DNA from 3 places in the Neorhizobium sp. R1-B genome. Region 1 is predicted to be linked to each of the others. Evidence: predicted binding sites of a transcription regulator. Region 1 holds the regulator's gene; each other region holds the start of a gene.
What was found. Region 1 encodes PhoB, which activates phosphate uptake and scavenging genes when phosphate is short. Its sites were predicted from a motif close to TGTCATNNANCTGTCAT; they were not measured.
Positions count from the first base shown of each region.

Region 1 (3,271 bases):
TGCGATCCTGTTCGAGCTTGGCCTGCTTATCGTATTGCTGCCGCTGATCGCCTGGTATCTCGACGTGAGTCTCATTCAGGCGCTGACAATGGATATATCCTTCGCAGTTTTCTACGTGATCTATGCCTTCGTCTTCAACTGGGCCTATGACCGGCTGTTTCCGCTGCCGGAATGGTCCAAGGCAGCTACCACCGGATAACGGTCTCCCAACGCCTTAGGCACCTTGGCCAACCCACGTAGGATCCCCGATCAACGTTCTGTTTTTGCTCGTAGAACCGGCATGGAACGTTCTATGTCATCAACCGTTGATGCGGATATCCGATCACGGTTTGAAGGTTCGATCATGTCTTTCCTGCGAGCTAACGGTCTGACGATCGTGCTGATGGTGGCGGCGCTTGCCACGATCGGCGGGACGTTTATTTCCGGGTGGAGCGTTCATAACGACGAACTCGCCGAACACGGACAGGTCGCGCTCTCGGCTGTCGACTATCTCACCTCTGGACATTTTCTCTCCGCCATCTTCGAGAACTGGGAGAGCGAATTTCTGCAGATGTCCGCCTATGTTATGCTGACGGCGATGCTCTATCAAAAGGGCTCGGCGGAATCGAAGGATCCGGATCAACCCAACCCGCAGGATGAAGATCCGCGGAAGCATCTACCCGATCCCGAGGCGCCATGGCCGGTAAAGGCGGGCTCCTTCATTCGCGGCCTCTATTCCTATTCGCTCGGGATCGCGCTCGGCCTGCTGTTCCTGCTCACATTCGTGCTGCATCTTCGCTACAGCTTCGAGGCTGCCAATGTGGAAGCCGCCATGCACGGGCAGCCGACAATGCCTTTCTGGCAATATCTGGGAGACGCGCAATTCTGGTTTGAATCCTTCCAGAACTGGCAATCCGAATTCCTCTCGACTGCGGTGCTGGTGGTTCTGTCGATCTTCCTGCGCTTCAAGGGGTCACCGGAATCCAAGGCCGTGGCCGACCCGATCAGCAAGACCGGTTAAACAAGCCCGATCAGCAACGCCGCCCGTCAGGACTCCATCGAATAACCGGCGCCGCGAACGGTGCGGATGACATCCTGCATGTTGGAGAAGTTGAGCGCCTTGCGCAGACGACCGACATGCACATCGACCGTGCGTTCGTCCACATAGATATCATGACCCCAGACGCCGTCGAGAAGCTGCGAGCGAGAAAAAACCCGGCCTGGCGAGGCCATCAGGAACTCCAGCAGGCGGAATTCGGTCGGGCCCAGGCGAACCTCGCGGCTCTTGCGATGCACGCGATGGGTCTCGCGATCGAGCTCGATATCGCCGCAACGCAGCACGCTGGACAAGACTTCCGGCCGGGCACGCCGCAACATGGCCCTGACGCGCGCCATGAGTTCCGGCGTCGAAAACGGCTTCACCACATAGTCGTCCGCACCCGTTGCGAGACCGCGAACGCGTTCGCTTTCCTCGCCGCGGGCCGTCAGCATGATGATCGGCAGGCGCTCGGTCTCCGAGCGCATGCGCAAACGGCGGCAAAGCTCGATGCCTGAGACGCCCGGCAGCATCCAGTCGAGGATCAGGAGATCCGGAGTGCGTTCCTGAAGCCTGATTTCAGCTTCGTCGCCGCGCAGGATCGTCTCGACCTCATACCCTTCAGCTTCCAGGTTGTAGCGAAGAAGCACGCTCAGCGCTTCCTCGTCTTCCACCACAGCAATTTTTGGCAGCATCTCAGCTCTGCTCCATCAGCATTCCGTCATTCGGTGATCGCGCCAAGCGTATTCGATGTATCGTCCTTCGGGCGCTCGCCCTCCGGCTGGGCGCCCGTCGTCATGTAGTAGATCGTCTCGGCGATGTTGGTGGCGTGGTCGCCGATGCGCTCGATGTTCTTGGCGCAGAAGAGAAGATGCGTGCAGGTGGTGATGTTGCGCGGATCTTCCATCATATAGGTGAGGAGTTCCCGGAACAGCGAGGTGTACATCGCGTCGATCTCTTCGTCGCGGATACGGATCGCTTCGGCCTTTTCCGCCGAGCGGCTGGCATAGACGTCCAGCACTTCCTTGAGCTGTACCAGCGCCAGATCGGAAAGGTGCTCGATGCCGCGTGCAAGCTTGCGGGGCACGCCCGTGCCCTGCACCGCGATGACACGCTTGGCGGTGTTCTTGCCCAGATCGCCGACGCGTTCGAGATCGGCTGCTATGCGCAGCGTGCCGACGATCTCGCGCAGATCGGCAGCCATGGGCTGGCGTCTGGCGATCGTGACGATAGCTTTGTCCTGAATCTCCCGCTCAGCATGATCGAGGATCACATCATCCGATATGACCTTCTGAGCCAAAGCCGAGTCCGAATTCACCAGGGCGCGCACAGCATCCGCGCACATCTGCTCAGCAAGACCGCCCATCTCGGAGATACGGCGGCTCAAATATTTCAGTTCGTCATCATAGGCCGACAGGATATGGGTCGATGCCATCGTCTAGTCCTCGATATTGGGTTGTCGGGCGGCGCAGTCGGCAGATCAGCCGAAACGGCCCATGATGTAATCTTGAGTGCGCTGGTCGTCCGGATTGGTGAACATCTTGTCTGTGTCGTTTTCTTCGACAAGCTGACCCAGATGGAACATGGCAGTGCGCTGCGACACGCGAGCCGCCTGCTGCATCGAATGCGTCACGATGACGATCGTATAGTTGGCCCGGAGTTCGTGGATCAGCTCCTCGACCTTGGCGGTTGCAATAGGATCGAGCGCCGAGCAGGGTTCATCCATCAGGATCACTTCCGGCGACACTGCCACCGCGCGGGCAATGCAGAGACGCTGCTGCTGACCACCGGAGAGGCCGGTGCCGGATTCGTGCAGGCGATCCTTCACCTCGGTCCAGAGGCCGGCCCGCTGGAGGCTGGCTTCGACGATCTGATCCATGTCGGCCTTGTTTCTGGCCAGACCGTGGATACGTGGGCCGTAGGAAATGTTTTCGTAGATCGACTTCGGAAATGGGTTCGGCTTCTGGAAAACCATGCCGACGCGGGCGCGCAATTCAACGACATCGATATTCTGATCATAGATATCGTCGGCATCGAGTGTGATCCTGCCCGTGACGCGGCAGTTCTCGATCGTATCGTTCATGCGGTTGAGGCAGCGCAGAAAAGTGGACTTGCCGCAACCGGAAGGACCGATGAGGGCAGTCACCGTGTTTTCCCGGACGTTCAGGTTGACGTCGAAAAGCGCTCTCTTTTCGCCGTAATAGACCGACACGTCCTTGCCGATCATCTTGTAGGAAGAATCGTTCATCTTCTGAT
Region 1 covers NZ_SOEM01000001.1:383,694-386,964, forward strand. Annotated here, with positions in the region: gene EDE05_RS01780 (PACE efflux transporter) at 1-199, shown strand, start outside; gene EDE05_RS01785 (DUF6766 family protein) at 344-1,000, shown strand; gene phoB (phosphate regulon transcriptional regulator PhoB) at 1,027-1,710, opposite strand; gene phoU (phosphate signaling complex protein PhoU) at 1,737-2,450, opposite strand; gene pstB (phosphate ABC transporter ATP-binding protein PstB) at 2,496-3,271, opposite strand, start outside.

Region 2 (3,271 bases), on a different contig from region 1:
CCGCATTGTTGACGAGGATGTCGATGCCGCCGAGTTCGCTGACGGCCTTGTCGATGATGGCGCGGCAATGAGCCGAGGTCTTGATGTCACCGGGCATAAGCACTGCCTTGCGGCCTGCTTCTTCCACCAGGCGTTTGGTGTCCCTGGCATCCTCGTCCTCATCGAGATACGAGATCAGCAGATCGGCGCCTTCGCGCGCATAAGCAATGGCGACGGCTCGGCCGATACCGCTATCGCCGCCGGTGATGATCGCCTTTTTCCCCGTTAACCGCCCTGCACCGCGATAAGAAAGTTCGCCGTGGTCCGGCACCGGGTCCATACGGCCGGTAAAGCCAGGCATCGGCTGCTGCTGCTCGGGAAAAGGTGGGGTGGGATACTGGGGCATGGAAAGCTCCGTGTTTTTCGTTGGAAAGTTTTATCTTCCAACTAGCCTCACAGCGGGATGTTCCACTTTAGAGCAAGACCTTGCTGAAAAAGAAAAAGGCGCGCCGAAACGCACCTTCCTGCAGTTCACCACCTTAAGCTCCGGGGGTCGCCGCACCATCTCCTCCACGAAGACGCTTCAATTGGGTGACGATCCTCAGAGAACTCGAAGCGCGGGTGGCGGAGAAATCCGAACTCTTCGACAATATCTGCAGCATCTCCTCCGCCTCGTCCGCTGAGATCGTGCCGCGCGCGGCGAGACCGTCGATCAGGACGAGCAGCGCTCCCTCGACGGCCAATGATCGTCGGTGAACTTCCATTTCGATTTCGGCGGTATCAGTCATTGCGGGCTCCTTGAATTCTAACCTCTCGAATGGCTTCAGGAGAAAATTGTTCCTGAATTCGATCGGCACATGGAGCCCGTTCGGCAAACTGCCGGTCAGCTGCCGTCCTTTTGCCGGTCGCCCGCCTGAGTTCCGCCAGGGCCTCTGTCGATCTTTCCCTGCTCCGCCTTGTAGAAATACTGGCTATTGACCAGCCAGCCCTTGAGCGGCCTGAGGGGCAGCAGGCAGGTAATCAACAGCACGGGCAGCGAGATCAGCAGGTGCACCCAGAACGGCGGCTGGAACATCACCTCGATCCACACCGCCAGCGCGACGCTCGGCACGCAGGCGAAGCAGATGACGAAGAATGCAGGACCATCGGCAGGATCGGCAAAAGAATAATCGAGGCCGCAGACCTCGCAGCTCGGCTTCAAAGTCAGAAAGCCGTTAAAGAGATGGCCCTGGCCGCAGCGCGGGCAGCGGCCGCGTATCCCGGTGGTGTACGGGGAAAGAGGCGCCCAGTTCGCTTCATAAGCCATGATATCTGCCTTTCGTGACATAGGGCGGGCTATATCCTTGCGGGATTACCGCCAAACCCGCCCCCATCGCAACATGTTCCCCCGTTGCGCGTCAATCTGCCGCCAATCATGCCGCCTGTTGCGGGCTTCAATCCGAATGGAAGATTGCAGGAGGTGTTCAGAATTCTGTCATCGATCTGTGGCAGGGGAAACAGAAGAGCATAGTCTGGGGCTCTTCCCGAATCGCCTCTCACCTTTGCGGACCGGTATGACATCCGAATATTCAGGCCTGGGCATCGCCTATCGCGATCATTTCACACGTCTCAAATGGCATCGCCTGCGCCGCAGCATGAGCGATCCGCTATTTTCCGCCAGCGTGATGGCGGATGGGTTCCGCCTGGGCGCCTCGACCGAACTCGACCTCAGGGTCCGCGCCGACGGCGGCTTCGTTGTGCTGCACGACGGGGAACTGGAGGGCGAGACGGACGGCAGCGGCCTCGTCCGCCAAGCTTCCGCGCAGGACATCAGACGTCTGCGGATGAAAAAAGCCGGCACCCCGCCGATCCTTAGCGAGGATCTGGCAACCATGCTCGAAGCGGCGCATCCTGACGCGCTGCTGCAATTCGACATGAAGGATGAACTGGCGGTAATCGGCGACCGAGGCCTCGATCATCTCGCCCACCATTTCGCCGGTGCCGGTTCCTCGATCATCGTCAGCGGCGCCGATCTCGACCTCATCCTTGCAGTGAAGGAAAGGCTGCCGGATCTCAAGCGCGGCATCGACCCCACCGACAAGCTCGTCGAGATTTATCGGCATCAGGGCCTCAAGGCTGTGGAAACAGACCTTCGCTCCGATCTCGCCGGGCCGACCGAGCCGGACACCATCTATCTTGCCTGGGAACTCCTGTTGCAGGCCGCCCGCGACGGGCTCGACCTGATCGCCCTCTGCCACGATGCCGGCAAGCTGGTCGATGCCTGGACCTTCAACCTCAAGAACCCCGAAACAGGCTTCAGCGAAACCGAAGCCCACGCCTTCAGGACTTTGATGGCGTTGAAACCGGATCAGATCACCACCGACGAGGCGCCTGCTACCGAACGGGCCTGGGCGAGGATCTCCGACTGATATCTGTCAATCGTCCCAGAACGGCCCCCGATAGACCCGGCGGCTGACCAGCTTCAGGCTGCGGTCCGGCTGGATGATATATTCCTCATCCACCCGTTGGCCGAAGGAATTGCGGAACGTATGCGGCACGAGACTGCCGACGGGCGCCTTTTTCAATCGGGTGCGCGGCTGGCCACCATAGGTGATGCTGCCGGGGATGGGCTCCAGCCCGCCACCAGTATTGAAGCTGCCTGTAGCCGTGCTGCAGCCGGCCAGCATAACGGCAAGACCGGCAATGGCGACGATGTTCTTCATGGGACGATCCTCTGATTGTTCCCGTTTGAGCGGGGACTCGCTGAACTGCTTTTAGCCGCTTGAAGTTCCTTTGCGCCGTTGCGACGCAACAAATCTCCTGTCCATCGGGAAAATATCGGCTACACCTGTGAACCGCCAGGAGTGAAAGAGGGGAATAGCTGCCGTGACGAAGTCTTTTGGAGCCATGTCGATCGCCGAACTCTCCGCGCTTATCCAGACGGGCGCGGCCGACCCGGTCGAAGTGACCGAAACGGTATTCGCCGGCATCGAAGCCTATCCGGACAAGGCGGTTTTCATCACACTTTTCAAGGATCGGGCTTTGGCCGAAGCCTCGGCATCCTCGAAGCGCCTCAAGCAGGGCCGTTCGCTTGGCCTCCTTGACGGTATCCCGATCGCGTGGAAGGACCTGTTCGACATCGAGGGCCTGCCGACCACGGCCGGTTCCAGGGTGCTGAAGGCTGCCGAACCGGCCAAGAATGACGCCGCCGTGGTGGATCTTCTCAAGCAGGCCGGAATGGTTGCCATCGGCCGCACCAACATGAGCGAATTCGCCTTCTCCGGCATCGGCATCAACCCGCACTACGGCACGC
Region 2 covers NZ_SOEM01000037.1:6,118-9,388, reverse strand. Annotated here, with positions in the region: gene EDE05_RS25740 (SDR family oxidoreductase) at 1-385, opposite strand, end outside; gene EDE05_RS25735 (hypothetical protein) at 519-767, opposite strand; gene EDE05_RS25730 (DUF983 domain-containing protein) at 863-1,285, opposite strand; gene EDE05_RS25725 (glycerophosphodiester phosphodiesterase family protein) at 1,533-2,387, shown strand; gene EDE05_RS25720 (hypothetical protein) at 2,394-2,681, opposite strand; gene EDE05_RS25715 (amidase) at 2,845-3,271, shown strand, end outside.
Region 2: EDE05_RS25725 (glycerophosphodiester phosphodiesterase family protein) is a predicted target of PhoB. The motif match lies at 1,452-1,468, and genes of this name have one in related genera.

Region 3 (3,271 bases), 140 kb from region 1:
ATTTCACTGCCTGCGCAGCAGGCCAAATGAAGAAGATGAGCGTGATAGCGAGCTGGGGCGCAAGCAGCAGATAAGGCAGCAGGCGGTTGTTGAAGGTTGTTCTCTTGGTATCCACCGATCCCTCACCACAAAATAGGAAACGAGCAAGGGAGGCCCGGCAGGCGCCGGCCCTCCCTGCAGTGAATCGGCGTGATCAGTTCGAGTTAGCCGCTTCGAATTCACGCAGCAGCGCGTTGCCACGCTGAACGGCACTGTCGAGCGCCTGCTTGGCGTCCTTCTTGTTGGCGAGCAGCGCCTGGAACTCCTCGTCGACAATGGTGCGGACCTGCGTGAAATTGCCAAACCGCAAGCCCTTCGAATTGTCCGAAGGGGTGCCGCGGGTGATCTGCTTGATGGCGATGTCGGAACCCGGGTTCTTTTCGTAGTAGCCCTGCTTCTGGCCAAGATCGTAGGCGGCATTGGTGATCGGCAGGTAACCGGTGAACTGGTGCCAATCGGCCTGGACTTCCGCCTTGGAGAGGTAGCTGAAGAACTTGGCAACACCCTTGTAGGTGGCCTTGTCCTTGCCGTTCAGCACCCAGAGGGTCGCGCCGCCGATGATGGAGTTCTTCGGCTCCTTGATCTCGTCGTCATAATAAGGCAGCGGAGCAAAGCCCGGAGTGAAGGTCTTGGCGTTGTTGATAACGCCGGCGCGGCCTGCAGACGAGTTCATGGTGATTGCGCATTCCTGCGCGTAGAACATCGTCGCCGCCTGATCGCCACCGACCGGACCGCCGTACTTGAACAGGCCCTCGTCCTGCCACTTTTTCAGATTTGCCCAATGCTTGACCTGAAGCGGGCCATTGAAGTTGAATTCGGACTTCACGCCGCCAAAACCGTTCTGCAGAGTGCCGAAAGGCTTGTCGTGAATCGCCGACAGGTTCTCCGTCTGAACCCAGGTGATCCAGGCGGAGGTGAAGCCACACTTGGCAGCGCCCGAAGAGACGATCTTCTTCGAGAACTCTTCGACTTCCTTCCAGGTCTTCGGAGCGACTTCCGGATCAAGGCCGGCCTTCTTGAAGACGTCCTTGTTGTAATACATGATCGGCGTGGAGGAGTTGAAGGGCAGCGACAGGATGTTGCCCTGGGTATCGGAATAATAACCAGTGACCGGCGCCAGGAAGGTCTTGGGGTCGAAGGTTTCGCCCTCATCGGCCATCAGCTTGTAAACCGGATATACGGCACCCTTGGCAGCCATCATCGTGCCTGTGCCGACTTCGAAGACCTGAACGATAGCCGGCTGCTGTTTTGCGCGGAAAGCGGCGATCGCTGCCGTCAGCGTTTCTGGATAGCTTCCCTTGTAGACAGGCACGACCTTGTAGTCGGTCTGGCTCTCGTTGAATTTCTGAGCGATTTCTTCCAGCTTCTTGCCGAGTTCGCCACCCATGGCATGCCACCAGGTGACTTCCGTCGCAGCAAGCGAAGAGGTTGCCGACAGAGCGACCGCGAATGCGGCCATCGAAAGTTTTTTCAACATTTTATGTCCTCCACCTTGATTGGTGCCGGCCCCGAATAGGGTCCTCCCATGACACCGACTTTACAGTTTTATGTCATTTTTCTAACAGAGCAAGGATCGTTGGAAGTTTCCTTAAAACGCGTCCGGAAAATGCCGAGGAAGCCGGCTCGGCAATACGGCAATAATGTCGTAACGCTGCGAAAGCCTCGCCGCATCCTTCCGCTTCGAAAGCCACAGATCGCTTGCCGCGCGGATGCGAGCCTGCGTGGTGAAGCCAACGGCATCGATCGCTTCCTGTTCGCCGATCCGGGCCTTCACTTCGACGAAGATGACGAGATCACCTTTGCGGGCAATCAGATCTATCTCGCCGAGTTTGGTGCGATAGCGGATCGCCAGAACCCGGTAGCCCTTTGCCAGCAGGTACAACGCGGCCAGATATTCCGAGACATGGCCTCGGCGTTCGGCCTTGCGCCGCTTCAAGCCGGGGTCATTTTCCACCGCCACCCGTTTCCTTCAGGTCCAGGAGCCGCTGATAGAGGTCTTTTCGGCCAAGCCCCGTGAGGCGGGCGGCTTCTGCTGCCGCCTTGGCCGTCGGCATCGTGGCCGAGAGTTCCCGCAGCAGTGCTTCCACCTCCACCTCGCCCGGCGCCTCTTCCGCCTGCGGAGGCGCGACAAGCAGTACGATCTCGCCTTTCACGGTCCGCTCCTCATCATAATAAGCGGCAAGTTCCTGCAGCGATCCGCGACGGAACTCCTCGAAGGTCTTCGTGAGCTCCCGGCAGACACAGGCGCGACGGTTTTTCCCAAGCACCTCCGCCGCCGCCGCAAGAGTGGCGCCGATCCGATGCGGCGATTCGAAGAAGATCAGCGTGGCAGGCACTTTGGAAAGCTCCGCCAGCCGATCTCGCCGTCCCTTGTCCTTGGCCGGCAGGAAACCGGCAAAAAGAAAGGCGTCCGAAGGCATGCCAGAGCCGACAAGAGCCGCAAGCGGCGCAGACGCGCCGGGGATCGGCACGACCCTATGACCAGCCTCGACTGCCATCTGCCCAAGCCGGTAGCCCGGATCGGAGACCAGCGGCGTGCCGGCATCGGAGACGAGTGCCACCGATTTTCCTTCCTCTAGGGCGGCAATCAGCTTCGGCCCGGCCTCATCCGCATTATGCTCATGGTAGGCAAAGGGCCGGTTGACGATACCGTAACGGTCCAGCAGGACCCGGGTGACGCGCGTATCTTCGCAGGCCAGCACGTCGACGCCCGCGAGCGTCTCCAAGGCGCGCAAGGTGATGTCCCCGAGATTGCCGATCGGCGTCGCCACCAGATAAAGCGCCGGCTCCTGCGGTCTGGCAGGCACGAATGTGTTGGCAACGCGATAGCCGCGCTGGGCGGCTTTATGTTCGTCTGCCACGGGATACCTTAGGGGATAGGATGCTCATGCCTCTTTATGAGCATCCCAGCCCGGTTCGGCAAGTAAACGGAGGAGATGTTTTCTGTGTGCAGTGCAAGCCGATCGGGCGATTTGGCATGGCAACTCCTTGTTCACCTCTTGCTTTTCGCCGCCGTTGTCTGCCATTTTGCGCGTCCACATCATCCGGCTGCCTTGGAGCCGGCACAATATCAGGGTCCGGCCCTGCCGGATCCGTCACGGTCGAAAGCGATAGCGTCCATGCGTATTACTCTTGAGCGGTCCAACCTTCTGAAATCGCTGAACCACGTACATCGCGTGGTCGAGCGGCGGAACACGATCCCGATCCTTTCCAACGTGCTGATGCGCGCCTC
Region 3 covers NZ_SOEM01000001.1:521,865-525,135, forward strand. Annotated here, with positions in the region: gene ugpA (sn-glycerol-3-phosphate ABC transporter permease UgpA) at 1-115, opposite strand, end outside; gene ugpB (sn-glycerol-3-phosphate ABC transporter substrate-binding protein UgpB) at 194-1,516, opposite strand; gene EDE05_RS02480 (YraN family protein) at 1,628-1,993, opposite strand; gene rsmI (16S rRNA (cytidine(1402)-2'-O)-methyltransferase) at 1,983-2,900, opposite strand; gene dnaN (DNA polymerase III subunit beta) at 3,159-3,271, shown strand, end outside.
Region 3: ugpB (sn-glycerol-3-phosphate ABC transporter substrate-binding protein UgpB) is a predicted target of PhoB. The motif match lies at 1,576-1,592, and genes of this name have one in related genera.